3 regions of the Vicingus serpentipes genome follow, and region 2 is predicted to be linked to each of the others. Evidence: riboswitches for the same ligand, from Rfam matches in the RefSeq annotation. Region 2 holds a riboswitch; each other region holds the start of a gene.
What was found. Region 2 has a riboswitch for S-adenosylmethionine ahead of FRY74_RS06395 (hypothetical protein). Riboswitches for the same ligand answer to the same signal wherever they lie in the genome.
Positions count from the first base shown of each region.

Region 1: linked by a shared signal. The riboswitch ahead of FRY74_RS09110 (homoserine O-acetyltransferase family protein) and the one ahead of FRY74_RS06395 (hypothetical protein) in region 2 are both predicted to bind S-adenosylmethionine.
Region 3: linked by a shared signal. The riboswitch ahead of FRY74_RS11450 (homocysteine S-methyltransferase family protein) and the one ahead of FRY74_RS06395 (hypothetical protein) in region 2 are both predicted to bind S-adenosylmethionine.

Region 1 covers NZ_VOOS01000004.1:69,463-80,322, reverse strand. Annotated here, with positions in the region: gene dnaG (DNA primase) at 1-1,276, shown strand, start outside; SAM riboswitch class I at 1,465-1,588, shown strand; gene FRY74_RS09110 (homoserine O-acetyltransferase family protein) at 1,827-2,873, shown strand; gene FRY74_RS09105 (homoserine dehydrogenase) at 2,860-4,077, shown strand; gene FRY74_RS09100 (HEPN domain-containing protein) at 4,080-6,194, shown strand; gene cobA (uroporphyrinogen-III C-methyltransferase) at 6,196-6,957, shown strand; gene FRY74_RS09090 (precorrin-2 dehydrogenase/sirohydrochlorin ferrochelatase family protein) at 6,947-7,585, shown strand; gene FRY74_RS09085 (phosphoadenylyl-sulfate reductase) at 7,585-8,274, shown strand; gene FRY74_RS09080 (YeeE/YedE family protein) at 8,280-8,837, shown strand; gene FRY74_RS09075 (YeeE/YedE thiosulfate transporter family protein) at 8,834-9,247, shown strand; gene FRY74_RS09070 (OsmC family protein) at 9,250-9,660, shown strand; gene FRY74_RS09065 (O-succinylhomoserine sulfhydrylase) at 9,663-10,823, shown strand.
Region 2 covers NZ_VOOS01000002.1:534,868-545,727, forward strand. Annotated here, with positions in the region: gene FRY74_RS06385 (hypothetical protein) at 59-442, shown strand; SAM-I-IV-variant riboswitch at 450-543, shown strand; gene FRY74_RS06390 (hypothetical protein) at 607-990, shown strand; SAM-I-IV-variant riboswitch at 1,001-1,095, shown strand; gene FRY74_RS06395 (hypothetical protein) at 1,156-1,851, shown strand; gene FRY74_RS06400 (hypothetical protein) at 1,875-2,441, shown strand; gene FRY74_RS06405 (AAA family ATPase) at 2,849-5,092, shown strand; gene FRY74_RS06410 (hypothetical protein) at 5,375-6,019, opposite strand; gene FRY74_RS06415 (LexA family protein) at 6,126-6,575, shown strand; gene FRY74_RS06420 (Y-family DNA polymerase) at 6,576-7,835, shown strand; gene FRY74_RS06425 (hypothetical protein) at 7,993-8,670, shown strand; gene FRY74_RS06430 (gliding motility-associated C-terminal domain-containing protein) at 9,198-10,860, shown strand, end outside.
Region 3 covers NZ_VOOS01000006.1:4,563-15,422, reverse strand. Annotated here, with positions in the region: gene FRY74_RS11475 (pyridoxine 5'-phosphate synthase) at 1-315, shown strand, start outside; gene FRY74_RS11470 (protease complex subunit PrcB family protein) at 456-926, shown strand; gene tsaB (tRNA (adenosine(37)-N6)-threonylcarbamoyltransferase complex dimerization subunit type 1 TsaB) at 923-1,600, opposite strand; gene FRY74_RS11460 (OmpA family protein) at 1,597-2,808, opposite strand; gene metH (methionine synthase) at 2,856-5,564, opposite strand; gene FRY74_RS11450 (homocysteine S-methyltransferase family protein) at 5,567-6,556, opposite strand; SAM riboswitch class I at 6,615-6,740, opposite strand; gene asnS (asparagine--tRNA ligase) at 6,936-8,396, opposite strand; gene FRY74_RS11440 (T9SS type A sorting domain-containing protein) at 8,634-9,419, shown strand; gene mce (methylmalonyl-CoA epimerase) at 9,481-9,882, shown strand; gene FRY74_RS11430 (class II aldolase/adducin family protein) at 9,853-10,470, opposite strand; gene mtnA (S-methyl-5-thioribose-1-phosphate isomerase) at 10,472-10,860, opposite strand, start outside.

The DNA.
Region 1 (10,860 bases), on a different contig from region 2:
AGCTGCCAAATATTTAAACTCACCAGAATCAGAAATATACCATAAAAGCAAGGTGCTTTATGGTATTTATTTTGCCAAAAAGGAAATTATACAGCAAGATAATTGCTACTTGGTAGAGGGTTATACTGACGTTATTTCTTTACATCAATCAGGTGTTGAAAATGTAGTTTCTTCTTCAGGAACTTCTTTAACGGAGGGGCAAATACGATTAATTAAACGTTTTACCGAAAACATTACAATTCTTTATGATGGAGATGCAGCTGGATTAAAAGCTTCCTTTAGAGGTATTGATATGATTTTGCAAGAAGGGATGAATGTGAGGGTTGTTCTTTTTCCTGATGGTGAAGACCCGGATTCTTATGCTAAAAATCATTCTTCAAATGAGTTAATAGCATATATTAAAGAGCATGCTCAAGATTTTATTCGTTTTAAAACTTCGGTTTTATTAGAAGAAGTTGGAAATGACCCCATTAAAAAAGCTGAATTAATTAAAGAAATTGTTGCTAGTATTGCAATAATCCCTGATCAAATTAAACGTTCTATTTATACGCAAGAATGTAGTTCGCTGCTTGATATAGGTGAGCAGGCATTAATTAACGAAACAAATAAAATTTTACGGGGTAAAGCTTCAAAGCCTCAACAGCAACATTTTGATGATGGTCCACCACCAATTGAAGACTTTTACGAACCACAAGAAGAAAAAAGCTCAAGTATTTCAAGTAAGGTAGCACATTGGGAGCATGAAATTATAAGGTTATTAATTTCTTATGGAGCCGAAATAATTACAGTAGATGTGTTGGGTGAAAATGAAGAAATTCAACAACAAGAAGTAACAGCTGCAGTTTATATTCTGTCTAATATTAATGGTGACGGATTAACGTTTGACAACCCAATACTACAAGAAGCTTTTAATCATTATGTTGAGATGGTAAATGAAGAACGAATTCCAACACACCAAGATTTTATCAATAATTTAAATCAAGATATAAGTAGATTAGCGATTGATGTTCTATCAAACAAATATGAAGTGAGTGAAAATTGGAAAAACCACGGCATTTTTGTTAAAACTGAAGAAAGCCAGGTTAAAATGGCAATATTTAATAGTGTTTTCGCCTTTAAAGCCACGAAGGTAGAATATTTACTTGAAGAGATCGGTTCACAACTTAAAATAGAAAAGAACGATATAGAACAAATTAGGCTAATGACTGAATATAAGCACCTAAAAGGTGTGCAGCGCCAATTGTCTGAAAAACTAGGTCGAATTATTTTAAAGTAATATCATAATTTTTCTTTTGTTGTTTATTTATAAAACAACTTTATTGTGCCTTTTAATTTATCATTTCAAAATAATGTATTGAATTTTGGTTTTTATAATAAAAATACAGAATTAAATTTTGAATTATAAAACATTGTTCTTTATATTTGCATTGATTTTCAGTTACCACTCACCCAGTGAATTGTAATTGTTTATAAAGAAGAAGCGAGAGAATAGGCTCTTTGACCTTCTGGCAACCAACTAAAAGTTCTGTAAAAAGAATTGGAAAACCGGTGCCAAATCCTATCCGCGATGTTGCGGAACATATAAAAAATTGCAAAATGAAAACGAATTATTCATCAATTAAGACAAAAAACTTACTACAAGTAAGTTGTGTTTCTAATTTGCCTTTAAGGGCTCATCATAATTGTGTAGTGCCATTTATGTGCTGTTGTTTCAGTCATTAACATTACCATTTAGTTATTCAATTATTTTCTCGAAAACTTAGGTAATGTTTCTCCAAAACAAAGGAGACAACTATATCTTAAAATCTCATTTTTTATTTTTTAAAATGTTACTACAAACTTATAAATACAACAAAATATTCGGATTAGAATCTGGAGAATCGCTACAAAAGATAGAGATTGCTTATACTACTATAGGTAAGTTAAACTCAACAGGCGATAATGTGATATGGATAACACATGCTTTAACAGCTAATTCAAATCCTGAAGAGTGGTGGAATGGATTAGTTGGTAAAGGCAAATTTTATAATCCTGAAAACTATTTTATTGTTTGCGCAAATGTTTTGGGGTCGGCTTATGGATCTACAGGACCTTTGTCAATTAATCCTGATAATGGAAATAAATATTACCATAGCTTTCCTCAACTTACTATTCGAGATATTGTAAATGGATTTGAGCTGTTGAAAGATTATTTACAGATTAAAAAAATTCAAACTCTTTTAGGCGGTTCATTAGGCGGGCAACAAGCGTTAGAATGGAGCATTATAAATCCATCTTTAATAGAGAATTTAATTTTAATAGCTACTAATGCAAAGCATTCTCCTTGGGGAATTGCTTTTAACGAAAGTCAACGTTTAGCAATTAAAGCTGATAGAAGTTGGTATTCTTACAGCGATGATGCGGGTTTAAAAGGGTTGAAAGCAGCTCGTTCTATTGCATTATTAAGCTATCGTAATTACAATACTTATCGAGCAACTCAAGAGGACAATAGAGAGGGAATTGATTGTTATAAAGCTTCGTCTTACCAAAATTATCAAGGTGAAAAATTAGTTAATCGCTTTAATGCTTTTTCTTACTGGACCTTAAGTAAGGTGATGGATAGTCATGATGTGGGTAGAGGCAGAGGAAGCATTACTAAAGCATTAAATCAAGTTAAAGCAAACACATTAGTTGTAGCTGTAAATTCTGATTTATTGTTTCCAGTTTCTGAGTCAATTTTAATAGCAGATAGCATTAAAGATGCTGAATTGGAAGTAATAGATTCATTATATGGTCATGATGGATTTTTAATAGAAACAGACCAACTAAAAGAATTATTTGAAAAATTTTATTTAACACAAAAATTAAAAACTAAACGATATGAGTACGCTTAATAAAAATATAGGATTAATTGGCTTTGGAGTTGTAGGTCAAGGATTTTACAGCTACTTAGAAGAAAATAAAGAAGAAAAGCTGTTGCCTAAAATTGTTATAAAAAACAACAATAAAGAAAGAGATGAAGTAAAAGCTAAATTTATTACGGAGGCAGATGAAGTTATTAATGATAAATCTGTTGAAACTGTAGTTGAATTAATTAGTGATGATAAAGAAGCATTTGATATAGTTACTAAAGCTTTAAAAGCTGGTAAAAATGTAGTTTCTGCAAACAAAAAAATGATAGCTAACAATCTAGAAAAATTACTTGAACTAGAAAATAAAAGTAAAGGAAGATTTTTGTATGAAGGAGCTGTTTGTGGAAGTATTCCAATTATTAGAACCTTAAATGATTATTACAGTTTAGATACTGTAACTCAAATTCAAGGGATATTTAATGGGTCTACAAACTATATTCTAACACAAATATTTAAGGATAATGTTTCTTATCAAGAATCATTAGCGAAAGCACAAAAGTTAGGTTTTGCAGAAGCTGATCCAACTTCTGATGTTAGTGGAAGTGATGCCTTGTATAAGTTGCTGATTTTAACTACTCATGCTTTTGGAAAATTTATTTCTCCATCTAAAGTGTTAAAAATTGGGATTCAAAATATTACTGACAGTGATATCGCATTTGCTCGAGAAAATAATTTAAAAATTAAATTAATTGCTTCGGTAAAATCGAACAACAATAAACTATGGTTATCAGTATTACCAACTTTTATAACTAACGATAGCGTTTTTTATAATGTTGACAATGAGTTTAATGCTGTAGAAGTTGTTTCAGAAAGTATAGGAAAACAAACGTTAATTGGCAAAGGAGCGGGTAGTTTGCCAACAGGGCAAGTAATTTATAGCGACTATAAAGCACCAGAAAACTATAAATACAAGTATGATAAAATTTTGTCAGGAAAGCGAATTAAGTACGAAACTCAAGAATTTATTTGGGTTTATTCTGATAAAATAACCCAGTTTGAAAAATATATTGAAGAGGTTGTAATTATCAACAAATCAGAAGGGTATGCTAAAGTGAGTATTGCTGACTTAATTAAAATTCAAGAAGAGTTATTGGATGAAAAATTATCTCTTATAGCACTTACAGATGAAGCTTTAAAGCAGTTAAATAAAAAATATGAATTCGCTTATGCGTTACAATATGCTTAACAATGAAAAGTTTTAGAACAGAATTAGAAGATTTAAATAATTCAGTTGTTGAGAAAGATATTATTGATTTAGAAAGAAGAATTCGTCTTTTTAAAGAAGGTAAGATCAATGAAGAAGGCTTTAGAAGCTTACGATTAGCTCGTGGAGTATATGGGCAACGTCAGTTTGGAGTTCAAATGGTTAGAATTAAAATACCTTTTGGCAAAGTTACTTCTGAGCAATTACATAAAATAGCTGATGTTTCGGATGAATATTCGCGAGGAAGGTTGCACATTACAACTCGACAAGATATTCAGATTCATTATGTGAGTTTAGATAGAACACCACAGTTATGGGCAGAACTAGAAAAAAGTGATATTACCTTAAGAGAGGCTTGTGGAAATACGGTAAGAAATATAACGGCATCTGAAACTGCAGGAATTGACCCTAAGGAACCTTTTGATGTTTCGCCATATGCTGATGCTGCGTTTAAATTCTTTTTAAGAAATCCAGTTGGGCAAGATATGGGCAGAAAGTTTAAGCTTTCTTTTTCAGGAAGTGATGAAGATACGGCATTAAGTTATATGCATGATTTAGGTTTTATAGCAAAAACCAAAATTGAAAATGGAGTAATTATTCGAGGTTTTAAGGTGTTAATTGCAGGAGGATTAGGTTCTCAACCTCGATTAGCAGACGTAGCTTATGAATTTTTAGCCGTAGAGCAAATAATACCATTTATAGAAAGTGTGTTAAGAGTTTTTGATCGATATGGTGAAAGGGCAAATAGGAATAAAGCACGATTTAAATTTTTAGTTAGAGATGTTGGATTAGATAGGCTAAGAGAGCTGATTGAGGAAGAACAGAAGGCCTTATCTTATCTAACTTACCCAATTGATACATCCGCTTATGATGTGCCAGTAGAAATTCCAAGTCCTACAATTTTTAAAGTAAAAATTGAGGATGAAAAAGCATACGAAAAATGGAAAAAAGTAAACGTAATTAAACAAAAGCAAGAAGGGTTGTATGCTATTGGAATAAAAGTTCCATTAGGAGATTTTTATACGGATAAAGCTAGAAAGTTAGCAGATTTAATTCGTGATTATGCTGGAAATGAGTTAAGGTTAACATTACGACAAGATATTTTAATAAGACATGTAAAAGAAGAATTATTGCCTTTTTTCTATGTCGAATTAAAGCAATTAGGGTTTACTGAAATTGGTTATAATTCTACGCATGACATTACAGCTTGTCCGGGAACAGACACTTGTAATTTAGGTATTGCTAGCAGCACAGGAATAGCATCTGAATTAACAAAAGTGCTTAAAGAGGAATACCCTGAATATGCAAAAAATAAAGAGATTACAATAAAAATTAGTGGTTGTATGAACGCTTGTGGGCAACATACCATTGCTCATATTGGGTTTCAAGGAATGTCAATCAAATCTGGTGAATTAGTTGCTCCTGCTTTACAAGTTTTGTTGGGTGGAGGAATTCTAGGAGACGGAAAAGGAAGATTTGCTGATAAAGTGATTAAAATTCCAAGTAAACGAGGTCCAAACGCTTTAAGGTTGCTGTTGGATGATTATGAAGATAACATTATTGAAGAAGAATCTTTTTTAACGTATTATGATAGACAAGGCCAAAAATATTTTTACGAATTATTAAAACCTTTATCAGATACATCAAACCTAAAAGAAGATGAATTTATTGATTGGGGATACGATAAAGCTTATGTTAAAGCAATTGGAGTTGGTGAGTGTGCTGGCGTTGTGTTGGATTTAGTAAGTACTATTTTAGTAGAGAGTAAAGAAAAATTGACTTATGCTCAAGAAGCCTTAAATGATGAACAATGGGCAGATAGTATTTATCATTCTTACACGTCTTTAATCAATTCAGCAAAAGCTTTGTTAGTTGCCGATGGAATTAAAACGAATACCCAAGCAGGAATTATAGCGCAATTTGAAGAACAATTTGGAACAAAACAAGCACTAAAATTAGAAACTACATTTTCGGAGTTGGTTTATCAAATTAAAGGGAATAAACCAACAGCAGAATTTGCTTTAAAATATTTAACAGATGCTAAATCGATACTTAAAAATATTGAAGAGTATAGACTAGAATCAGAACTGAAAAATTAAAATGAAATCAAAAGTAACATTAGTAGGAGCAGGGCCAGGAGATCCAGAGCTTTTAACACTAAAAGCAATTAATGCGATAAAAAATGCAGATGCAATTCTGTATGATGCATTAATTAATAAAGCAGTTTTAAAACATGCTAAATCTTCTGCAAAACTAATGTGCGTTGGTAAAAGAGTGGGTAAACATAGCTTTGGACAAGATGAAATTAATAAACTAATCATAGATCATGCTTTTAACTATGGCAAAGTGGTTAGATTAAAAGGAGGAGATCCATTTATTTTTGGAAGAGGTTATGAAGAATTGCAATATGTTGAATCTTTTGGGATAGAAGTAAATGTAATTCCTGGTATTTCAAGTTCAGTGGCAGTTCCTGCTTCTCAGAAAATACCTGTAACTCATCGAGGAGCAAGTCAGAGTTTTTGGGTGTTAACAGCTACTAATAAAAATGGAGTACTTTCAGAAGATATAAAATTAGCTGTTCAAACTAACTCAACGGTAGTTATCTTGATGGGTGTAAACAAGTTAACACAAATTGTTAATCTTTATAAAAAACAAAATAAAGGGAATGTACCGATTGCTATTATACAGAACGGAACATTAAAATCTGAAAAGGCAATTTATGGTACGTTAAATACAATTGAAAGATTAAAAATTGAAGAAAACATTCAGTCGCCAGCAATTATTATTATTGGTGAAGTAGTGGCTTTAAAGCAAGAAGTATTGATTAATGAAATCTCAAATTTGAATTATTATGGAAACTAAAAATACATTGTACCCTATTTTTTTAAAACTGGACAAAATAGATGTTTTAATTATTGGAGCAGGAGAGGTTGGATTAGAAAAATTAACCTACATATTAAAAAGTAGTCCTCAAGCAAATATTACTGTTGTATCTAAAGAGTTTCATTATAAAATTATTGAGTTATCTCATTTTTATAGTAACGTTGTATTGATTGAAAAAGAATATCACAAAACAGATATTGAAGGAATTAATTTGTTAATTGTAGCTACTGATGATAGAGCGTTAAATGTTAAAATTAAACAAGATGCTGAACGTCTTGATATTTTAACAAACGTTGCTGACGACCCCGAATTATGTGATTTTTATTTGGGGAGTATAGTTACAAAAGGAGCTTTGAAATTGGGTATTTCTACAAATGGACAATCACCAACTTTGGCTAAAAAAATGAGAATGTATTTTGAAGATGTGATTCCTGATGAAGTAGAATTTTCTACTAAATTATTAAACTCAATTCGAAAAAAAATAAAGGCTGATTTACATCATAAAATTGAAAATTTAAATAATGTAACTATTGCCCTTAATAGTAATTCAAAAATTGTTGATGAATTAACATTGGTAAAAAAAGATTTCAAAATATATTTAAACTAATGAGTGTGAGTAATATAAAAAGACAGATTTCAGCAGAAGAAATAAAAAAGCTAAACAAAAAGTATAACTTACTTTCTGTGGAAGAAAGAATAGAAGAATTGTATAAAGATTTTGATGCGACGGAAATAATGTTAACATCTTCTTTTGCAGCCACTTCTGCTTTTTTATTGCGTGTTTTTTCTAAAGTAAATTCAGCACAAAAAATATATTTTATCGATACGGGATATCATTTTGATGATACATTACAATATAAAGAAGAATTGACAAAGCTTTATGCCTTAAATGTAGAAAGTATTGGTGCAGAAAAATGGAAACATGATTTTACAACTAAAGATGAAACATGGAAAAAAGACCCTAATCTTTGTTGTTCAATAAATAAAGTAGAGCCTTTAACTTTAATAAAAGAGAATTTTACTGTATGGGTTTCTGGGTTAATGGAATGGCAAAGCGATCATAGAGCAAGCTTAGATATTTTTGAAGACCGTGGAGGAATATTAAAATTTTACCCATTATTAGATGTCTCAAAAAAAGACAGAGAAAAGTATATTAAAACAAATAAGTTACCTTTCCATCCTTTGGTATCTAAAGGATATTCTTCTATTGGTTGTAAACACTGTACTGTTCCCGGAAAAGAAAGAGATGGAAGATGGAATAATAACCCTAAAACGGAGTGTGGATTACACTTGTAAAAAATATGGAAGAGATAATAAACATACTTAAACAACCTTGGCCTTGGTATATTTCTGGCCCATTATTGGGACTAATAGTACCTATGTTACTAATTATAGATAATAAAAAGTTTGGTGTTTCATCAATATTTAAGCATTTCTGTACTTTATCAAGAGTAAGTAAAAATGAATATTTTACTTATAGTGTAAGGAGTTATTTCTGGAATTTTCTTTTTGTATTAGGCGTTATAATTTCTGGGTTTATTTTGTTTCAGGTTATTTTAGTAGAGCAAGGAGAACTAAGTGATACTGGAATATTATATTTTGGATCCAAAAATATAGAAGTAAACGGAATACTCCCAAAAGCTATTTTTAATTGGTCCAATCTATTTTCTCTTACAGGATTAGTTATTGCTTTAGGAGGTTTTCTAATTGGGTTTGGTTCTAGGTATGCTGGCGGTTGTACTTCAGGACATGCCATTACAGGCTTATCGTTGTTAAGTTTAAGTTCTTTAATTGCAGTAATTGGGTTTTTTATTGGCGGAATAATTGGTACTTTTTTAATATTAGATAATATTTTATGAAAAATTTAAAATTTGTAATTCTTGGCTTTTATTTTGGATTTATCTTAATCAAATCTGAAGCTGTTTCGTGGTATCGTATTGTTGAGATGTTTCATTTCCAATCTTTTCATATGTTTGGAGTTATAGCATCTGCAATTTTAGTAGGAATAATTTCGGTAATCATTATTAAAAAATTAAACCTAAAATCGTTTAACAATTCAACGATTGACACTTTAAGAAAACCGTTGCAGTTTAAAGCTAATTTATTTGGTGGAATTATTTTTGGTCTAGGCTGGTCAATTATCGGAGCATGTACAGCTCCATTATTTGTTCATTTAGGTGCGGGTAATTTTGTAATGATAATACCAATTATCTTTGCTGTACTTGGAACATTTAGTTATGGGTTATTAAAACAAAAATTACCACACTAGTTATGAAAGTAAATTTAAAAAGAGTCAATCAAGCTTTTCATTATGAAGCTAAAAATGAAGATAAAATTATCGTAAACATTGACGCGAATCCCGCGATTGGAGGAGAAGGAAAAGGAGCTCGACCAATGGAATTGGTATTAATGGGTTTAGGAGGTTGTGCAAGCATAGATTTAGGTTTAATATTAAAAAAACAACGACAGGTACTAGACGATTATCAGGTTGAAGTTTCAGCTACAAGAGATGAAACACCATCCAAAGCTTTTAAGAGTATCAATGTTCATTTTGTTTTAACAGGAAGTCTAGATGCTGATAAAGTTGAAAAAGCAATTGATTTAACCTTAACAAAATACTGTTCAGTAGCATTAAGTTTAAATAAAGAGATAGAAATTACAGCAACATACACAATAAAGTAACTATGAAAAATTTTGAAACCTTAGCCGTAAGAACTCAGAGTGATCGTTCACAATTTAACGAACATTCGACACCATTACATTTAACTTCAAGTTTTGTATTTGATGATGCTGAACAAATGCGCGCAATGTTTTCTGATGAGGTTGAGGGCAATATTTACAGTCGATTTTCAAACCCAAATACAACGGAATTAATACAAAAAATTTGTGCATTAGAAGGTGCTGAAGCTGGTTGGGCTACAGCTACTGGTATGGCAGCTGTGTTTACCACTTTTGGAGCTTTATTAAAACAAGGTGATCATGTGTTGGCCTGTCGTTCTATTTTTGGTTCTTCACACACTATTTTAACCAAAATTTTACCCAAATGGGGAATTACATTTACTTATGTAGATATTAATGATACCGAAAATTGGAGTTATGCAGTTCAGGAAAATACTAAATTGGTTTTTATAGAAACACCAACCAATCCAGGAGTAGATATTATTGATTTAGAATGGTTGGGAAATTTTGCGAAACAGCACAAATTATTATATATAGTTGATAATTGTTTTGCAACACCTTATTTGCAACAACCTATAAAATTTGGAGCTGATTTGGTTATTCATTCAGCTACAAAATATTTAGACGGACAAGGGAGAGTTTTAGGAGGGTTAATTGCTGGTAAGCAAAGTTTAATTGATGAAATTCAGGGGTTTGCTCGTCATTCAGGTCCAGCAATGTCACCGTTTAATGCGTGGATAATTTCTAAAAGCATAGAAACCTTGGCTGTTCGGATGGATAGACATTCTGAAAACGCATTGAAATTAGCAGAATGGTTGGAGAAACATCCACAAGTGGAAATGGCAAAACATCCGTTTTTGGCTTCTCATCCAAAATATGATGTGGCAAAAAAACAAATGAAAGCTGGAGGTGGAATAGTTACGTTTATTGTAAAGGGAGGAGTCGAAAAAGGGCGTGATTTTTTAAATAAATTACAAATGATTTCCTTAACAGCTAATTTAGGTGATACAAGAACAATTGCAACTCACCCAGCATCAACTACACACTCAAAACTTTCAGAAGAAGAACGACAAGAGGTTGGTATTTTACCAGGATTAATCCGTGTTTCTGTTGGACTGGAGCACATCGATGATATTATTAAAGATGTGGAGATAGGATTGTCATGAGTTAACTCATTTTATGTTTGTTAACTAATTATTAGAT
Region 2 (10,860 bases):
AGCTGCCAAAATATTAAAAAAGATACATTGAATTATTAACCTTTTAAATTAATGTATCATGAATCAAATTGAATTAAACAGAATTAATGAATCTCATATAATGAGAGTTGATAAGCTATACAGAATGCATGGAGGCTTATCTTCAAGATTAATTAGCTATCAAAACCAAACAATGTTTTTAGAAATAATCATTTCTAATCGTTGGAGAAAAGATAATTTGACCACAGCTAATCAAATTGCAAAATGTTGGAAAGAATACAATAATCAATTAGCCAACTCAAGCTTCTTTAATGTCAAGATAAAAAGAACAGAAGGAGAAACTGGTTTTGTGATGGGACTTAAAGAAAAGCAAAGTAAAACTGACTTAAAGAAAAAAATTGAAAATTTGGTTAGAGGAGAAAAGAATACCATTTTAATTGAAACTATTAAAGGTACCCTTTAATCAAAACCACAAGCATCAAGAATCTCATTATGAGATACCCTCCGAGCAAAAAAGCCACGGTGGTTTAGTATGCGGGCAGTCTGTCAAAAACAATTAACCTCAGCTGTCAAAATACAATTCTTAGATGCATAAGTAAATTATTTATTAACTAAAACTTATGTACAATGAAAACAGAAACTAAAATTCCTAAAGATGTATCCATAAGAGTAGATTATAACTATCTAGTTATTGATGGTAAAAAGTTATTTGATAAACTCGGGTATAAAACTACTGCGTTTTTTAAAGGACTTAATCTCCATTCTCATGACAGTCTGATCTACTTTTTAGACATGGGACATTATGGAATCTCACAACTTCACGATAGGCTAATTGATTTTGGATTAGTATTAAACAAAGATTTCATCATCGATTCTGCTCATTCTTTTTATGGCGTTGAAAGAATACAACACCTTCAGCCAAAAGTAAGAGAAATAAACTTTGAAGTAGATTGGCTTAAAGGAGCTCAAACTGAAAATGGAACATTCTTATGGAGAACTAATAGAAATTAAAAAAACAATTATCATGTATCTTGAATCTCTTTTTAAGAGATACCAACCGAGCAGAAAAGCAACGGTGGTTCAGAATACGGACAACAGTCAAAAAAACAGACTTCACCTCCTAAAACAAATCAAGTTACATGAGTTAAATTATTTACCAATCTAAACTTATGTATTATGAGCATTTACCCAAGCACTAAACAAATTTTATTTCTTGAACTTGAATATCATTATATTCTTGATGCCGTTCTATGTTATTATCAAGTAAAAGATAATCGACTAATCATTAGTATTAACGATAATAGAGAGGAGGCTGAAGAAATAAAAGATTATGAAGTTACCCTCAGCTATCCACAAATAAGAATCTTCCTACATTATCTTAAAATTAAGTCCCTTCCAACTATTAAAGTAATTCTTCACGACATTGTTAGGTTAATCTTTCAAGAATATAAACCAATGTTTGGTTATGGAAGGTATGGCCGAAGTAATGTATTTACTGAAATTGAATTTGACCTAATCGTAAAAGAAATTCTCGAAATACCTGAGAAAAATAAGAAAGCAGCTTTAAACAACATTACTCCATTTATCACATTTCTTGAAGAAAGTAATTTAAATCCTATACCTACAGGCTATACAGAAAAAAGCTGGGTAGCAAAATGTCCTCTATCAAACGGAAAGCACTTTATAATGGTAACTACTACTGATGACGAATGGGGTTGTGGATATTGTAGGAAAAAAGGCAGTCAGAAAGATTTAGAATTATGGATAGAAGAAATTAGAATAGAACGTGAAGAAAAAGAAAGGCAATCACAAATTGACAAAAAAATTAACCAAGATAATACTAGTCAAACAAATGATCGATGGCCATATTAATTAACCACTAAAACCCAAATATTATGAAAACTACAAACTTGATTATTATAGCTATTTTATTTTCATTAGATAGCTTCTCTCAATATCAAAAACCATTTCCTAAAGAAATAGATGAAATGTTAATTTCTTATGGATTCGATATTAATACAATTCAAACTCTAGACTTTGTTGAAGAATTTGATTTAACAGAAGGACAAATCTTTAAGATGTATGATAACGAAACATTTCTATCAATTGAAGACACTTTAAATAAAGAATTTCAAATATGGGATGTGTTAAGAAAGAATTGGGAATTAACTATTGATAACGACTTACTCGTATTAAAAAGAAAAAAATTGAAAGGTTACACAGAAATAGAACCTCTAACTATGAAAATAAATACTGCAGTAAAAGCAGTGTTTTCTAATGGAGATATTGAATACGAATACCGAGCAAACTTGTTAAAAGAAATATCAAATGGTAATATAAAAAGAAGTATAGTAAGGTATAACAAAAATGGAGAGTTATATTCAATTTGGTTTGAATATCCTGACGATACATTTGCTTCCTGGATTTTTTATGACAAACCTTTGACGAAAATTAAATACTAGTTATTAAATCTATGAGAAACATCAAAATATCAGAACTAAATAAGGAGGAAGTTTACTTTCTCCTTATTAAATACATCAGAGAAAAATACCCTGAAAAACTAAAGTTTAATCCAACTTTAATCTGCTATAACAATAAGATTATAAAATTTGGAATGAAGAAACACTATGGTATTTTGATTATTGAATCTAACTCTCTATTAAATCAATTAAAATGAATACAATCAATTCTAATTGAGTACTCGAAACGAGTTAAAATAATTTATAAGAAAAATTAAATTACTAAATTTACGTTAAATACATAGTGCGAATAAACGTACCGTTACGTTTATTCGGATGTTAGCTGCAATGCTTGGGGACAGTGCTAATTTGAAACTCTATAGCTTTAAACGAACAGACAGAAAACAAAAATGGAACTTGACTTAGACAACATAGAATTTCAAACGGCTCTTGATTTAATTCAAGAGACTAATCAGTCATTCTTTTTGACAGGTAAGGCAGGAACGGGCAAGTCCACTTTCCTCAAACATATCGTTGAGACGACTTCAAAAAACTATGTTGTAGTTGCCCCGACAGGTATTGCAGCAGTAAATGTTGGGGGCGTTACCATACATTCCTTCTTTCAGTTCCCACTAAGACCGCTATTGCCTGAAGACGAAGACATAAAAGTGTTTTGGAAAAATTCAGAGAAAAGAAAAATCATTTCTGCAATGGACACTTTAATCATTGATGAAGTATCAATGGTCCGGGCTGACTTGATAGACGGAATTGATTACTCATTGAGGCGAAATGGAGGCAATCCAAATTTGCCATTTGGCGGAAAACAAGTTGTTTTTGTTGGCGATATTTTCCAATTAGAACCTGTAACGATTAGAAAATCTGGTGAGCAAAAAATCATAAATGAAATATACGGCAGTGCTTATTTCTATAACGCAAAGGTTTTTGAAAAGATAAATTTGTTTACAGTTGAGTTACAAAAGGTTTACAGACAGACTGACCTTGTATTTATTTCTCTGCTTGATAAAGTCAGAGTAAAAGAAACATTGCAAACAGACATTGATAGACTAAATAGCAGAGTATTTTCTGAATCCGAGTTAAAGAAAAAAGAGTTTGCAATTACTCTTACAACAAAAAACGATTTAGCAGACAGAGTAAATTCTATCAAACTCTCGGAACTAAAAACAAATCCGTTCCAATACACAGCGGAGGTTTCAGGCGAATTTGAGGAAAGTAAATATCCAACAGAACCTGAAATGATTTTGAAGGAAGGTTCTCAAGTAATTTTCATTAAAAACGATACAGACAAACGCTGGGTTAACGGAACAATTGGACAAGTAAATGAATTGACCGACACGACTATCAAAGTAAAACTTAAAGACGGTTCAGTTCATTCAGTTGATAAAAGAGTTTGGGAAAACATCAAATACCAATACAACAAGGAGAAAAAGAAAATTGAACAAGAAATTGTTGGAACGTTCAAGCAATATCCTTTAAAGTTAGCTTGGGCAATTACAATTCATAAAAGTCAAGGTTTAACCTTTGACAGAGTTGTAATTGATTTTGGCGATGGCACTTTTGCAAGCGGACAAGCATATGTCGCTCTAAGCAGAGCAACAACCTTTGAAGGACTTTTTCTCAAGCAAAAAATGCACACAATGGACATTTACATTGATGAAGAAATAAAGGACTTTGCAAAATCATTCAATGACAAATCCTTAATCAATCAAAAGTTAAATGAAGGGAAAGAAGTTTATCAATTTACCAAAAATGAAAATTGGGAAAAGGCAGGAAAATATTATTTCAAGAAAGCAATGTCTTTTTTGAAATTAAACCAGTTCAATGCTGCATATGAAAATCTGATTACTGGTTACGATTACATAACATGCGATTGCACTATAGGTGATTGGTTCAACAAAGACGAAGTGTCTGAAATATTTTCAAACGCAACAAACTTTGATTGCTCTGCATTCAAGTTGGATTTCTTGAAATCTTTTATTTTCTACCACACAGATAAATATGCTGCGGCATTAAATTCAATTAGCAGTTTTATAGATTTACAACCATCAAACGAAATCGGGTATTACTTCAAAGGCAAAATACTTAATGGTTTAGAAAAATACACAGAGGCACTTGATAATTTTAAGAATGCACTAAACCTTAAAAGAAAAAGCAGAACGCTATACAGAATTGGGAGAACAAAAGAGGAATCTCTAAATGACTATGGCTTAAATGAAATGTATGAGGCTATTGTTATGAATCCTTCAAGCGGACATGCACATTGGCATTTTGCAGAATATGCAATTAGAAGAAAAATATTTCCTTATGAGCTTAAAAATTATCGAGGCAGTTACCATGAGAATGGAACAATTTCATCCTTAAGGATTGGTATCGCAATTGAGAAAATATTTGAGGAAACAGGAAAGCAAGGAATAAGTGACTACATGCTTTCACTTGAAAAAGCGATGAAACTATCTCAAAATAATATAATTGATAATTTAGAAGAGGATGCAGACTATTCCGATGATTATGATGACTATAGTGATAACCATGACTATGACCGTGACACCTTTAATGCTATGACGGATGGACAACTTGGTGACTGGGACGATTTTGATGGCGACATTGACGATGTTATGACTTGGTCTGGCAGATAATAATTAATTCTATGAAAAAGAGCACAGCAGCTAACATCACCTATACGCAAGCAGGGGCTTCGTGCTTCGTAGGACAGGAAAGTGCTAAATTTAAAGTTCAGTTCTTCGTAGGAAGTTCAGTGGTTAAAATCCCTGCCTGCGCATAGCCGAGCCGTTAATTATAATAACCCGTTACCCTTTCACTACCCTATTCTATTTTTTTTCAATCTACTTCTTTTAAAATTAGGTGATTACCCAAAAAGTTCAGGAGGGGGAAGGGCTGAAACAAACTAATAAAAGAATTTAAAGATTTTTATACCTATTTATAAGTTCTTGTTGAAGTTCATTACTTATATCTCTTTCTATAAACTCCATAAAGGAAATATCTCCCTGCAAATATGCTTTACCTTTTAATAAGTTCAAATATGTATTAGGAATTTTAGCAGTTAACATAACATTTATTGAGTGCCCAACATAATCATAATCATGATAAATTTTGTCTACATAGAATCCTGTTCCTCCAATCATAGGGTTAACGAAATATATATCCAAATATTCACCTACCCTTGGGATAACATCAAGTCCTAAATTAAATAAGTAATGCTCTCCAATATATGTGAATGAAAGTCTGCAAGAGTATTGTCCTTCATTTTTAAATAACTCTGGTTTATTATGATTTAATGCTACAATATCTTCGTAAATCATTTTTAAATATTTGGTAACATTTGATGTCTTAATATCTAGTTCAATTGCTAATTGTTTGATAGTTGGCAAGTAAAAATCATCTTCTTTCAACAAACTCTCTTTTTCTAATAGCCACGTAATTATTTTCTCATAAGGAGCATTACTAGTATCTAGCAACTTCACAAAATTGGGAAAGTAAGCTAAAGCAACTAGGTAATCTTTAGTAGATGGATTGTTAAAGTATCTTTTTTTTGGGGTTTCCATATTTCTAGATTATTAATTCACTTAAAGTAAAAAATAAAATTATTCTTTTTATTAAAACTACTTTTTGTAGTCAACAAAACTAATATTAATAGCTAATTTTACTTCAATGAAATTAGTTAACTTATATCCACAAAAAAACATAGAGTTCTTCACTCCAGATACTTCTACTAAGCTTAAATTACCTGTTGTAACAAATGGCATTAGTGCTGGATTTCCTTCTCCAGCTGATGATTTCTTAGATTCATCTATTAACTTAAACAAAGCACTCATTAGAAATAAAGATGCCACTTTCTATGGCAGAGTTAAAGGTGATTCAATGATTGATGCTGGACTATCAGATGGAGACCTACTTATAATTGACAAGAGCCTTGAACCCAAGAATGGCAAAATAGCTGTTTGCTTTATTGATGGAGAGTTTACTGTCAAAAGAATAAAGATTGAAAAAGATGTAATCTGGCTAATTGCAGAAAACATTAAATACAAGCCCATCAAGGTCACAATAGATAATGACTTTACCATTTGGGGCATTGTTACCTACATCATAAAATCGGTTTAAATGTTTGCCCTTGTTGATTGCAATAACTTCTATGCTTCATGTGAGCGTGTTTTCCAACCTAACTTAAGGAATAAGCCAATTGTTGTATTATCTAACAATGATGGTTGTGTTATTGCTCGAAGTAACGAAGCTAAGGCTCTTGGAATTCCAATGGGTGCTCCAGCTTTTAAGTATCAAAAGATATTTGATGATAACAACATTCATGTGTTCTCTTCTAACTATGCTCTTTATGGAGATTTAAGCAGTAGAGTCATGAACATCTTGGCTACTTTCACTCCAGACATAGAAGTCTATAGCATTGATGAAGCTTTCTTAAAATTGGATGGATTTGACTTGTTTAATCTTGAAGAATATGGCCATCAAATTAACTATAGAGTGACTAAGAGCACAGGCATTTCAATTAGCATTGGCATGGCTCCAACAAAAGCACTATCAAAGGTTGCAAACAAAATTGCGAAGAAGTACGCTGAAAGAACTAAAAGTGTATATGTGATAGATACGGAAGAGAAGAGAATCAAGGCTCTTAAATGGACTAAAATTGGTGATGTGTGGGGAATTGGTTCTCGACATGCAAAGAGATTAATCTACAGAAATGTAAATACAGCTTATGATTTCACCCAATTGCCAGATGATTGGGTGAGAAAGAACATGTCAGTTGTTGGATTGAGATTGAAAAGAGAATTGGAAGGCATTCCACAGCTTGGACTTGATGAGGTTAAGAGAAAAAAGGCTATTGCCACCACCAGAACATTTGACAAAAACTATGGAGACCTTGCCAACATAAAAGAGCGTGTTTCCACTTTTGCTGTTACATGTGCTGAGAAATTAAGAAGGCAAAAATCTTGTACCAATCTTATCATGGTGTTTATACATACCAATGGACACAGAAAGGATTTACCTCAATATAGCAGACACATCATGATTAAAACAGATTATCCAACCAACTCAAGCATTGACATTGTAAGATTCGCTGTAAAGGGCTTAAAAGCTATATACAAAAAAGGCTATCAGTATAAGAAAGCTGGAGTTATCGTTATGGGAATTACACCAGAGAGTGAGAAACAACTTAATATGTTTACGAGTGAGAATCCAAAGCATCAAGCATTAATGAAGGTGATGGATAAGTTGAACCATGTCATTGGTCAAAAAAAGCTTAAACTAGCTTGTCAAGATATGGATAGAACTTGGAAGATGAATCAAGAGAAGCTGTCACCAAGATATACGACAAGGCTTGATGAAATAATTACAGTTAAGATCTAGGGTTCAGGAAGGATAAAATAACAACACTTAGTTCTTCCTACTAAAATAAAAATATTGCATGTTTCAGCTTAAAGATATAAATTTGATTAAACACATAATGCGAATAAACAACACGTGTTGTTTATTCGGTTGTTGGCGATAATTTAAACTGAAATCTATGACACTTTACGACAAATATGGACATTGCATCATACCAGCAGGGACAAAACTCTACAAAGGGGGCGAACAGAACGACTATGACGCATGTATTTTCTTTGGGTTACAAAAGTACGTCGCAGCAGCGTTTCAAAACAACTCCGGAAAAATTCAAATATGGTCAGTGAAACGGGATATCAAATTACTCTTTATGGTTCTTGATCTTAATAAGTCAAGTTGGGCAAAGTCGTCAGTTGCGGAAATATACAGAGAGTATTTCCCATCTGACAACGAACTAAATGAACTTGACATTAAGCACTTCGACCATCAAAAGCGTGACAAACTCATTGAGAAATTAAAGGAGGAGAATATTATCGGGTGGGTATCATCCCTTGAAGACAAAGTGGACTTAGAGGTATGCCTTTTTCCAGACGGACAGGAACTTAACCGACTAATTGAACTCGAAAAGGTTATTGACAAGGACAATGACGAGTATGAATATCTCAATGCTCTTGACACAATAGACATATATCCGAGCGGACGATTTTTTAGTCAAACAAAGGATAAGTTAACTGACAGCCCTTATAAAGACTACGAAAAAATGGTTGCTTCTTGGACAGAGGACGAGATTAAACAAGGATTGACAGCGGAACAGGCAGGTCATTATCATCTGAACCTACGGACAAAATTGAAAATATAATTATAGAAAAACTACAGCCAACAAAACCTAAACTGCATTAAACGCAGTTTAGCCAAAACGTTTTAGCCAATACAAAAACAAACGATGAAGCACTTACTACTTATATTATTATTTGCCGCCAACCTTACTGCATTAGGACATTGAGAAAAAACTAGTTACAATTAAAAAATAAAAAGAGTAACTTAGCATTATAAATGTTATTTGAAAGATCGCTACCCTATTCGTTACCCTAGCCACTAGGCTAATCGCATAGACCTCAATCATATCAATGGATACAGAGAAATAGGTTCAAAAACCTCTTTCTCCGCTTAAATCGACTAAAGCCCTTCAAAATTTGAAGGGCTTTTTTATTGTTCTTTATTTACAAGATTTAATATAACCTTTTAGCAATTGCTTCGTAATGTAAAATTGATTTGTCGATAAAAAAACAATAGTTAGTCGAATTTATTTCTAACACTAAAATTTTATATCTACTTTAATACTTTCATTTATAGTACTATGATTATATAAATGAATTAATACAAAAAATGACTTATTTGAAACATTTATATATCAAAATTTTATATATAGTACTACTTTCATTCTGTATTCAATTAAAGGGTTTTTCTCAAGATATAGGAATATTATCTTCTACTTCTCCTATTTCTGGTTGTGAATTATCCAATAACGAAACAGTGACTGTAGTAATTTTTAACTTTGGAACTCCTTTTAGTGGAAGTTTCGATGTTAATTATCAAATAAATGGAGGTGTGATTGTAACTGAAAACATTTCCATTCCTTCTTTTCCCTCTTTCTCAACATACTCATATACGTTTGCTTCAAATGCAGACTTGTCCATAGCTAATTCTTACGAATTTAAATTTTTCACCTCCCTTGCAGGGGATCTTAATATTAATAATGATACTATATATGATACTATTATTTCTGACACTTTATCATATGGAGGAATTATTAATTCTAGTCAATCTGTTTGTTTAAGTGGAAATAATGGCCAACTAATTTTAAATAATTTTATTGGAAATGTTCAAAACTGGGAATATTCAATTAATAATGGCAGTGTTTGGTTAAATATTTCTGACACATCTGATACAATTAGCTATAATAATATTACTCAAGAAACTTGGTATAGAGCTATCGTATCAAATGAATTTTGTCCTCAAGACACATCAAGTATTGCAATAATAAGTATAGACTCAATTTCAATCGGAGGTAACATTTCAGGGTCAACAACCATATGTGTTCCTCCTAATAGTGGATCTCTCTCGCTTACAAATGAAAAAGGAACCATTTTAGATTGGGAATATTCTTTAAATGGAGGAAGTTCATGGCTAGGACTTTCTAATACTAACAATATTTATAATTACTTAAATCAACCTTCTACATATCTTTACCGAGCAGTTATTCAAAACGGAAACTGTGAAATCACATATTCTGATACTGCCGAAGTAATTGTTTTGAATGGAGCAAATGGAGGTTCCACCTCTCCTACTTCACAAACTGTATGTATAGGCACTAATTCAGGTGACATTTCACTTAATGATTATTCAGGCGCAATCCAAAACTGGGAGACATCAGTTGATAATGGTGCAAATTGGACAACTATAAACGATACTTCATCACTTTTATCATTTACAAATATTTCTCAAGACACATGGTATAGAGCTATAGTTGCTGGATGCAACAGTGATACTTCTTCAATAGCTATTGTAACAATAGAAAATAATCCTATAGGAGGATCTCTATCTTCTGACACAATTGTATGTGAAGGTGTAAATTCTGGAACACTTATTTTAAATGGTTATGTTGGAAATATTATTGATTGGGAAAACTCAATAAATGGAGGCCTTTCCTGGACTTCACTTGGAACTACTTCTAACACCTTTACATTTAACAATCTTAATACTATAACTTTTTTTAGAGCTATTGTCGGTAATTCTTCTTGTTCAAATGTTTACTCTGACACATTAACTGTTATAGTTGATGCTAATCCAAATGCTGGAACCATTTCAGGATCAAATAATGTGTGTGCAAATCAAAACTCTGGAAATCTAATTACAAATGGAAATACAGGAAGTATATATGATTGGGAATTTTCAATTGATAATGGTTTAACTTGGAACTCATTAGGAAACACAACTACATCAAATTCTTTTAACAATTTGAATCAAACTACGGTTTACCAGTTAATAG
Region 3 (10,860 bases), on a different contig from region 2:
ACGCAACTAGTTAATATTGAAAATGCAATTGAAACTGGAACTGATAGAATTGAATTTTACACAGGTCCTTATGCCGAAGATTTTCCAAAAAATAATGAGATAGCTATTGCTGAGTATGTTAAAGCAGCTGACTTAGCAAATAGTTTAGGTCTTGAAATTAATGCTGGCCATGATTTAAATCTGGAGAATCTAAATTACTTTAAAAACAATATTATTAACCTTAAAGAAGTTTCAATTGGACATGCTTTAATTTGTGATGCATTGTATTTTGGGTTAGAAGAAACCATAAAAAAATACTTATCTTGTTTGAAATAATTTTTTAAATATGAAAACCTTAACCAAACTGGCATTGATTTTGTTTTTAATTGGACTAATCACATCTTGCTCATCTCCAAGAAAGTGCGGAAACAAAAAAGGAATAAGAACGCCTATGGGTGTAATGTAATAAATTAACTATGAAATATTTGACTATAATTTTATCCATAATACTTTTTTCGTGTGCAAACACTAAAAACACAACTTCTAACATCATAGAAATTCCTTTTAAAAGTATTGAAAAGAGTACTAATGGTGGTTTCGAAAATCCAACAACAAAAGTAATTACAAGCCAAGCTGGCTTTGAAGATATCTGGCAAAAAATATGGAGTAGAACTTCTGACACTCCTCAAATTCCAAAAATTGATTTCGCTAAAAACCAATTACTTTTAGTTGCAATAGGAGCAAAAAACAATGGTGGTTATGGATTAGAAATAGAAAAAATTACTGAAACAAAAAATGAAATTATTGTAAATTATTTTGAAACTAAAGCTGGTGAAAAATGTTTAACTACCCAAGCTATTGTTTTCCCTTTTGAGTTAATTGAAATTAAAAAATCAATAAAAAAAATAAACTTTAACAGTTCTGAAAAAACTATTGATTGCAATTAGAGTAATTTCTTAGGCGTTGTAGCTATAAAATCTTTTAAATAAAAAGGCTCGAAGTAAGCTACATCTTCAAATTCTTTTCTTTTAAATTTTTCAAACGCTAATTCGTTAACAAATTTTGCCGAAGGATGAACCCCTTGAACAAAAATAGCATTTGGATGATTTCCAAATGTTGCCTTACATTTTTCTGCTCCATCTCCAAAGAAAACAATCTTACCATGTTCTAATTCTTTTTTATAAGAATTTTCATCGATTATTTTAGCTTCAATAGCTGAAACCTCATCATTATTAGCTGTATAAAGAGCAGTATAAACCTCCATTCTCCGAGCATCTATCATTGGGCAAAAAAGTGAATTTTGATGATTTTGGCTCTTAGCCATAGCTTTTAGAGTATCAACACTGATTAAAGGTATATCTAGAGCAATGCAAAACCCTTTGGCAGCAGAAACTCCAATTCGCAAACCGGTGTAAGAACCAGGTCCTTTACTAACTGCTATTGCGTCAATATCTTTCAATTCTTTACCAGCTTGTTTACAAACTTCAGCTACAAATAAATTTAAATTTTCAGCATGAGAATATTCTCCCCCAACTTCTTTAAGAGCTAATAAACCATTGCCATCGCTCAATGCAACACTACACATTTTTGTAGCTGTTTCAATTCCTAATATTATACTCATTTTGAAATAATTTTTACTTCTACTCTTCTGTTTGCTGAATGCTCTTCCTCTTTCATAGGATAAGGAAAAAGCATTTGTGAATTTCCATAACCAATATATTGAATTCGATTACTATCAATACCATTTTCAACCAAATAATCTTTTACTGCCAATGCTCTAGCAAATGACAACTTTTTAAAAGCACTTGTATTAGGTTTTTCAGGACCATTTACATGCCCCTCTATCTCTATTTTAATTGTTGAGTTTTGCTCTAAAAATTTTAATAATGAATTCAAAGAGCCTTCTGCAGTTGGTAAAAAATCTGCCCGCTCACCATAAAACTGAATGTTTTTTAAGTTTACTTTTTTTCCTTCCTCTATAGGTTCTAAATAAATAATTTCTCTATCGCTCCCTTTTGTTTTGGATAATTTATAATCAAACGAAGAAAGCATAAAGTCTTTTGCGTATGCAATCACGTTGACTTCATAGTTTTGCTTAGTTACTTCAGTTTCATAAATTGTTAAATTAGACAGCTCTATAGCATCATTTCTTAACCCATTGATGCTTACGTTGGCAGGAATTTTTTCTTTTGTTAATTTATTTTTTATTTCGAGTGTAAACTTTTTTCTGTTAAGATCTGGTTTTGATTCAATTATTACCTCTTCTGGTTTAGTTATTTTTTCTTTTTGAGGAAGATGCAGAACTAACTGATGTGTTGCGTTTGCTTTTTTTGGATTATTAACTACCAACACAAACTCATCACCTTCTTGCACATTAACGAACTTGCTAAAATTATCGTTCAACCCTGCAGCACTATATTCTTGAGTTGATGTTAATGACAAACCTGTTACTGCACTTCTGGATAAGTTACTTCTAATAGGTTTAATTTTATTGGAATCTATTCTTTTGCAGAACATACTTTTATATTCATACAATAAAAAATCCCAATCATCTTGTTTATTTTGCGCTATAATTTCAAATGTAAACTTTCCGTTTGCTGGCATTTTTATTAAATACCATATTGAATTTGCTTCTTCTTCAAACCCTAGTTTATTTTCTAAATCATTACCTGAAAATTCTTTCTTATTACCAAAACCAGTAACATTTTTAGCTACATAAATAGTATCTGTTAATTCTAATAAATTATCGCAATCTGCATTTTGGCTTTTTACTTGAATAGAAAGTAAAAAGAAAAACGTTGAAATTATTATAACTATTTTTTGAATCATTGGCACAAAGATAAATTTTATCTTCTTATGCTAAAATTGTGCCTCAATCAATAATTCAAACTAGCACTAACCCATTTTTCAGCTTCTTCAAAAGAAAAATCGCTAGCATTAGCATAAGCTTGTACTTGGTCTTTTTCTATCTTACCAACTCCAAAATATTTAGCTTCTTCGTTACCAAAATACATTCCGCTTACTGCAGCAGTTGGGTACATTGCCAAACTTTCTGTTAACGTTACACCCGTTAATTCTTCTGCATTTAAAATTTTAAACAACTCCGTTTTCAATGTATGATTTGGGCAAGCCGGATAACCTGGCGCTGGTCGTATTCCTTTATAACTTTCATTTATTAAATCTTCGTTACTAAGGTTTTCATTATTTGCATACCCCCAATATTCTTTACGCACTTTTTGGTGCATCAACTCTGCAAAAGCTTCTGCTAATCTATCAGCCAAAGCTTTTATCATTATCGAATTATAATCATCGTGGTCAGCTTCAAAACGTGCAATGTGCTCTTCAATTCCATGTCCGGTTGTAACTACAAAACCACCAATATAATCGATTTTTCCAGTTTCTTTTGGTGCAATAAAATCAGCTAGGCTAATATTTACAGCCTCTTTAGCTTTTTTGCCTTGCTGTCTTAATTGATGTAGTTGAGTTATTTTATTTCCATTTTCATACACTTCAATGGTATCGTCGTTAATTGTATTTGCTTCCCAAATTCCGATTACTGCTTTAGCAGTTAGCCAATTTTCGTCGATTATTTGTTTCAGCATTTTTTGCGCATCGTTAAATACTTTTGTTGCTTCAACACCTACTACTTCATCAGTTAAAATGTTTGGGTATTTTCCTGCTAATTCCCATGTTCTAAAGAAAGGAGTCCAATCGATGTATTCAGAAATTTCTTCTAAACTATAATTCTCAAACTGTTTTGTTCCTAATAGTTGTGGCTTAACAATTTTACTTGTATTCCAATCAATTTTATATTTGTTAGCTCTTGCTTCAACTAACGAAAGCATTTCTTTCCTAACCTGTTTATTATTATAATGTGTTCTTACGGTTTCGTATTCAGCTTTAATCGCTTTAACATATTCAGTTTTTTTGTCGCTTAACAAACTATCTGCTACAGTTACAGAACGAGAAGCATCCAATACATAAACTGCTTGTCCTTTTGTATAATGCTCTTCAATTTTTACAGCAGTATGCACTTTAGAAGTAGTTGCTCCTCCAATTAATAATGGGATTGTAAATCCTTCTCGCTCCATTTCTTTGGCTACATTAACCATTTCATCTAACGAAGGCGTAATTAAACCAGAAAGTCCAATTAAATCAACATTTTGTTCTTTAGCTACTTGTAAAATTTTCTCGCAAGGAACCATTACACCCAAATCTATTACCTCATAATTATTGCAGCCTAAAACTACTCCAACAATGTTTTTACCAATATCATGAACATCGCCTTTTACTGTTGCTAACAAAACTTTACCAGCATTAGAACCTTCTTCTTTAGAAGCTTCTATGTATGGGAGTAGATGAGCAACGGCTTTTTTCATTACTCTAGCAGACTTTACAACTTGTGGTAAAAACATTTTTCCTGAACCAAACAAATCTCCAACCACTCCCATTCCATTCATCAAGTATTCTTCAATAACTTGCAACGGTCTATCAACAATCAAACGAGCTTCTTCAGCATCTTCTTCAATAAAATCAGCATTTCCTTTTACCAACCCATGTGTAATTCTTTCTTGTAAAGAACCTTCACGCCATTCTAAATCTAACTTTTGTTCTTTAACTGTTCCTTTTACATTATCGGCATAATCCAACAAACGTTCGGTTGCATCATCAGTTCTATCCAATAATACATCTTCTACTTTGTCTAATAACTCTTTCGGAATATCACTGTAAACCTCTAACATTTCTGGATTTACTATCCCCATATCCATTCCTTCCTTTATAGCATGATACAAAAATGCAGAATGCATTGCTTCACGAACGGTGTTATTCCCTCTGAATGAAAAAGAAGCATTACTTACACCTCCACTAACGTGAGCTCCAGGTAAATTTTCTCTAATCCAACGAGTAGCCAAAAAGAAATCTAATGCATTTCTTCGGTGTTCTTCCATTCCTGTTGCTACTGGAAAAATATTAGGATCAAATATGATATCTTGAGGAGGGAAGTCTACTTTATCCACTAAAATTCGATATGATTTTTCACAAATTTCTATCCTTCTTTCATAACTATCTGCTTGTCCTTGCTCATCAAAAGCCATTACAATAACAGCAGCACCATATCTTAAAATAGTTTTTGCTTGCTCAATAAATTGTGTTTCTCCTTCTTTTAAGCTAATTGAATTTACTACACATTTTCCTTGTGCATTTTTTAACCCAGCTTCAATAATTTCCCATTTACTGGAATCAATCATAATTGGTACTCGACAAATATCAGGTTCGGCAGCTACTAACTTTAAAAAGTTAACCATCGCTTCTTTTCCATCTATCAAACCATCGTCCATATTAATATCGATGATTTGAGCCCCACCCTCTACTTGTTGACGAGCGATACTTAATGCTTCTTCAAATTGCTTCTCGTTAATTAATCTTAAAAACTTCTTTGACCCGGCAACATTTGTACGCTCACCAATATTGATAAAATTAACTTCTGGAGTAACAATTAATGGTTCTAAACCGCTTAGTTTTAGGTAAGGTAAGTTTGTCCATTTGTATTTGTAATCTCCTTTGTAGTCTGGATGTAAACTCATGCTTAATTATTTTTTGGAGAATAAGTTGAAGCTAAATCGGCAATTGCTTTAATGTGTGCAGGTGTTGTTCCGCAGCAACCACCAACTATATTAACCAACCCTTCATCTAAAAAGACTTTAATTTGTTTTGCCATAAATTCTGGTGATTCATCATAAGCTCCCATTTCATTTGGTAAGCCTGCATTTGGATGAGCACTAACTAAACTATCAGATTTTTCTCTAATAGTTTTTAAATATGGTCTTAATGCTTCTGCACCTAAAGCACAATTTAAACCAATAGTCATTGGTTTAGCATGTTCTACAGATATAACAAAAGCTTCTGTATTTTGACCTGAAAGGGTTCGACCACTAGCATCAGTAATTGTTCCTGATATCATTATTGGTAAATCAGTTCCTTTTTCTTCTTGAATTTCATTAATTGCAAACAACGCTGCTTTTGCGTTTAAGGTATCAGTAATAGTTTCTACCAATAATAAATCTGCGCCACCATCAATTAATCCACTTGCCTGTTCTTTAAAAGCATCCACCAACTCATCAAAACTAATGTTTCTAAATCCTGGGTCATTTACATCTGGAGACATAGATGCAAGCTTAGTAGTAGGTCCCATTGAACCTGCAACAAATCGAGGTTTATTAGGCTCTTTTGCTGTAAACTCGTTTGCTACTTCTTTTGCTAGCTTAGCTGATTGATAATTAATATCGTAAACCGCTGAAGCTAATTCGTAATCATCTTGAGCAACCCATGTCGCTCCAAAAGAATTCGTTTCAGCTATATCAGCACCAGCTGCATAATATTCGGCATGGATACTTTTAATTATATCTGGTCTAGTAATAGAAAGTAAATCATTATTTCCTTTTAAAGAACAAGAATGATCTTTAAATCTTTCACCACGAAAATCTTCTTCAGTTAGTTGATGCCTTTGAATCATTGTTCCCATAGCACCATCCAACACCAAAATTCTTTCTTTTAATATTTCTCTAATATTTGCCATAAAACAAAAAAACCCTTCTATTATTTTAAATAAGCAGAAGGGTTATAATATATTTCTCTACTTATCTTTTTCCGAATAAACGGAATAGGATTTAGCACCGGTTTTCCAATTTCGAATATTCGAAACTTATAGTTGGTTGCCAAAGCTTCACAGGGCCTAATCCCTCCACTTTTCTTGATAAGCACGGAGTCCGTGCAGACAATTTTTCTTTAAAAGAACAAAGCACAAAAGTATTTACACTTTTATCAATTTCCTAATTAAATTCGGAAATTATCAACAGAATTGACTTTTATCCAAATTATATTCTTTCTTAACAAAACAAAACACCTTTAAAATTATAAAACTTTAAAGGTGCTATTATATATTTTTTATTTTTCTATTAAAATTCTGCGTTCTTTGGTGTTCTTGGAAAGGGAATTACATCTCTAATATTAGTCATTCCAGTTACAAATAACATTAAACGTTCAAATCCTAAACCAAAACCAGCATGAGGAACTGTTCCAAATTTACGAGTATCTAAATACCACCAAACATGATCTTCAGGTATATTAAAGTCAGCTATTTTTTGTTTTAGCACATCTAATCTTTCCTCTCTTTGCGACCCACCGACAATTTCTCCAATTCCAGGAAATAAAATATCCATTGCACTTACTGTTGTTCCAACTTCCATTCCTGGTTTAGCTTCTGGCAATTCATCATCCTGACGCATATAAAATGCCTTAATGTTTGCTGGATAATTAGTTAAGATTACAGGCTTTTTAAATTCTTTTTCTACCAAATACCTTTCATGCTCTGATTGTAAATCAGCTCCCCAACCTTCAATTTTATATTGAAATTTTCCTTTTTTATTTGGTTTACAGTTCCTTAAAATATCAATCGCTTCAGTATAAGTTAAACGAACAAAATCATTATCAACTACCATTTTTAATTTCTCAATCAATTCCATTGATTGTTGGTCTTGCGGCTTTCCTTTTTCTTCTTCAATTAAACGACTACTTAAAAAATCTAAATCTTCTTTACAATTATCTAAAGCATATTGTACACAGTATTTTAACATTTCTTCTGCCAAATCCATATTGTCATTTAAATCATTAAATGCAACTTCAGGTTCAATCATCCAAAATTCAGCTAAATGACGCGTAGTGTTTGAATTTTCAGCTCTAAAAGTTGGTCCAAAAGTATAAACCTGACCTAGTGCTAAAGCAGCTAATTCAGCCTCAAGCTGACCAGAAACAGTAAGATTAGCTTCTTTTCCAAAAAAATCTTGCTTTGTATCTATATTTCCTTCATCTGTTTTCGGAACATTATTTAAATCTAACGTAGTTACTCTAAACATTTCTCCTGCACCTTCAGCATCTGAGCCCGTAATTATTGGAGTATGCACATTATAAAACCCTTTATCGTTAAAGAATTTATGTACTGCAAAAATCATATTATGACGAATTCTAGAAACTGCACTAAACGTATTCGTTCTAAAACGTAAATGAGCATTTTCTCTTAAAAATTCAAGTGAATGTTTTTTTGGTTGTAGAGGATATTCATCAGGATGAGCATCACCAATAACATCAAATGACTTTACAACAATTTCTATATCTTGACCTTTACCTTGCGACTCAACCACTTCTCCTACTATAGATATAGCAGATCCCGTTGTTATTCTTTTTAATTGACTTTCATCTTCTTTTTCAAAATCAACAACTGCTTGAATATTATTTATAGTAGACCCGTCATTAAGAGCAATAAAACGGTTACTTCTAAACGTTCTTACCCAGCCTTTTACCAATACTTCTTCACCAATTTTTGCCGAGGCAAACAAGTCACTAATTTTAATTCTCTTCATTTTATCAATAAAATAATTTTACGGCGAAATTAATTTTTTTACGTTAAGATTATAAATAATTTTGATTTAAGCTTTTATCTTTTTAATTTTAAACCAATTAATTGCGCTATTAATTATTTAACAATATCGACTAATTAAGTTTTATTACTGATAAAACTTGAAAAAAATTTTTAATATTTTAAATAAAGCTTTAATATTGCACACTAAACTAAACCTATAATAGTTATTTTTATAGCAATGAAACAAATTTTAACCACACTACTTGTAGCTCTATTCGCATTTCAAGTTAATGCAGGAGTAATAGTTCTTGAAGGTCATTACCAAGGTAAAAACCTTTATGTACAAAACCCATTTGCAGGAAGCGGCGTTGGTTTCTGTACTTTTGAAGTAACCATAAACGGTGAAGTAACTACTGATGAAGTTAACTCTAGTGCTTTTGAAATTGACTTTGCAAATTTCCAATTAAAAGTTGGTGATCCTGTAATTGTTAAAATCAAACATAAAGATGATTGTAAGCCAAAAGTTTTAAATCCAGAGGTTTTAAAACCAAAAAGTACTTTCGAAATTGTTTCTATGGATGTATCTAAGGACGGAAGTTTTACCTGGGTAACTAAAAATGAAACTGGAAAATTAGCTTACATTGTTGAGCAATACAGATGGAACAAATGGATAAAGGTTGGTGAAGTTGATGGAAATGGTTCTGCTGAAGACAATAAGTATGAATTTAAAATTACTCCTCATTCAGGAGAAAATAAATTTAGAGTAAAACAAGTTGACTATTCTAGCAAGCCAAGGTATTCTCAAGCTTCAAGATACATTTCTACTTTAGGTGAAGTATCATTTAGCCCAATTAAAGCGAAAGATTTTGTAACCTTTACAGGTGAAACTTTATTTGAAGTTTACGATAGCTTTGGTAACATTGTTAAAAAAGGATTTGGAGAGAAAGTAGATGTAACTAACCTTAAAAAAGGTATTTACTACTTAAACTACGATAACAAAACTGATACTTTTGTAAAAAAATAATATTGAATTTAATTCAATTTAAAGTCCCGCTAAAACGGGACTTTTTTTATATCTAATAATTATGGAAAAGATTGAGCACTTAGGTATTGCTGTAAAAGATTTACAAAAAGCTAATGAAATTTATTCAAAACTTTTTAATCAAGAGCCATACAAAACAGAGATTGTAGAAAGCGAAGGTGTGTCGACTTCATTTTTTAAAGTAGGAGAAAACAAAATTGAATTATTAGAAGCTACAAATCCAGATAGTGCTATTGCCAAATTTATTGATAAAAAAGGTGAAGGGATTCATCACGTTGCTTTTGATGTAGAAGATATTTATGCTGAAATGGAAAGACTTAGAAAAGAGGGTTTTACTATTTTAAATGAAACACCAAAAAAAGGTGCTGATAATAAATTAGTTTGTTTTATTCACCCTAAAAGCACTAATGGAGTTCTAATTGAACTTTGCCAAGAAATTAAGTAAGATTTCTCCTGCTTCTTCTAAATCTTTACCAAATGAGATAATTCCTTCGTCGTGGCCAGCCATAACAATTATTTTTTCTTGTTGAACTGCTGTTTCTTTAAATAAACGGAAAATTTCATTCGCCATTTCTGGAGTACCATAAGGTACTTCCTTTTTTGTTGTTGGCACATTATCCATTAATTTCTCCCATAACTTTTGATTATGAATATGAATAATGGCATTAATAGCTTCATCAGCTTCATAAACTGCTGCATGGGTCATAGATTCTGATGATGCTTTTATTTCGCCTTTACATGTAACACTATTTGCTTCTATATCATAATCAGTAACCAAGGTAAAATGTTCTGGCTGGATAGGATAGACATCTCCAGTTTGAGTACCTGAAATTAAAAACCCTTTAGTTGTTTTTACACTTATATTACCATATCCAATATTAATATCAGCATAATGCCCTATTTGTTTTAATTCGTGCATTTTATCTCTCCAATGCATCAATTGATTGGGAACAGCTATGGGTAATACTTCATTAATCCAGTTAATATTATACTTAATATAACCTTCATCTATAAATTGATCCTGATTACTCATCTTAAAATTTTTCTGGAAATAATTGTTGTATACCTTTTTCTGAAGCTTCACAAATTCCTCTTTCAGTTATTAATCCTGTAACATATTTTGCAGGAGTAACATCAAAACCATAATTTGCTGCGGGTGTTGTTTCTGGACAAATCAAAACTGATTTAATCTCACCGTCAACTTTCCCTTGAATATATTTTACCTCATTCTCATCTCGAGTTTCTATTGGAATATTTTTCACCCCATCAACCATATCAAAATCTAAGGTAGAAGAAGGTAACCCCACATAAAAAGGAACATTGTTATCGTGTGCTGCAAGCGCCTTTAAATAAGTCCCAATTTTGTTAGCTACATCGCCATTTCGGGTTGTTCTATCCGTTCCCACAATTACCATATCAACCA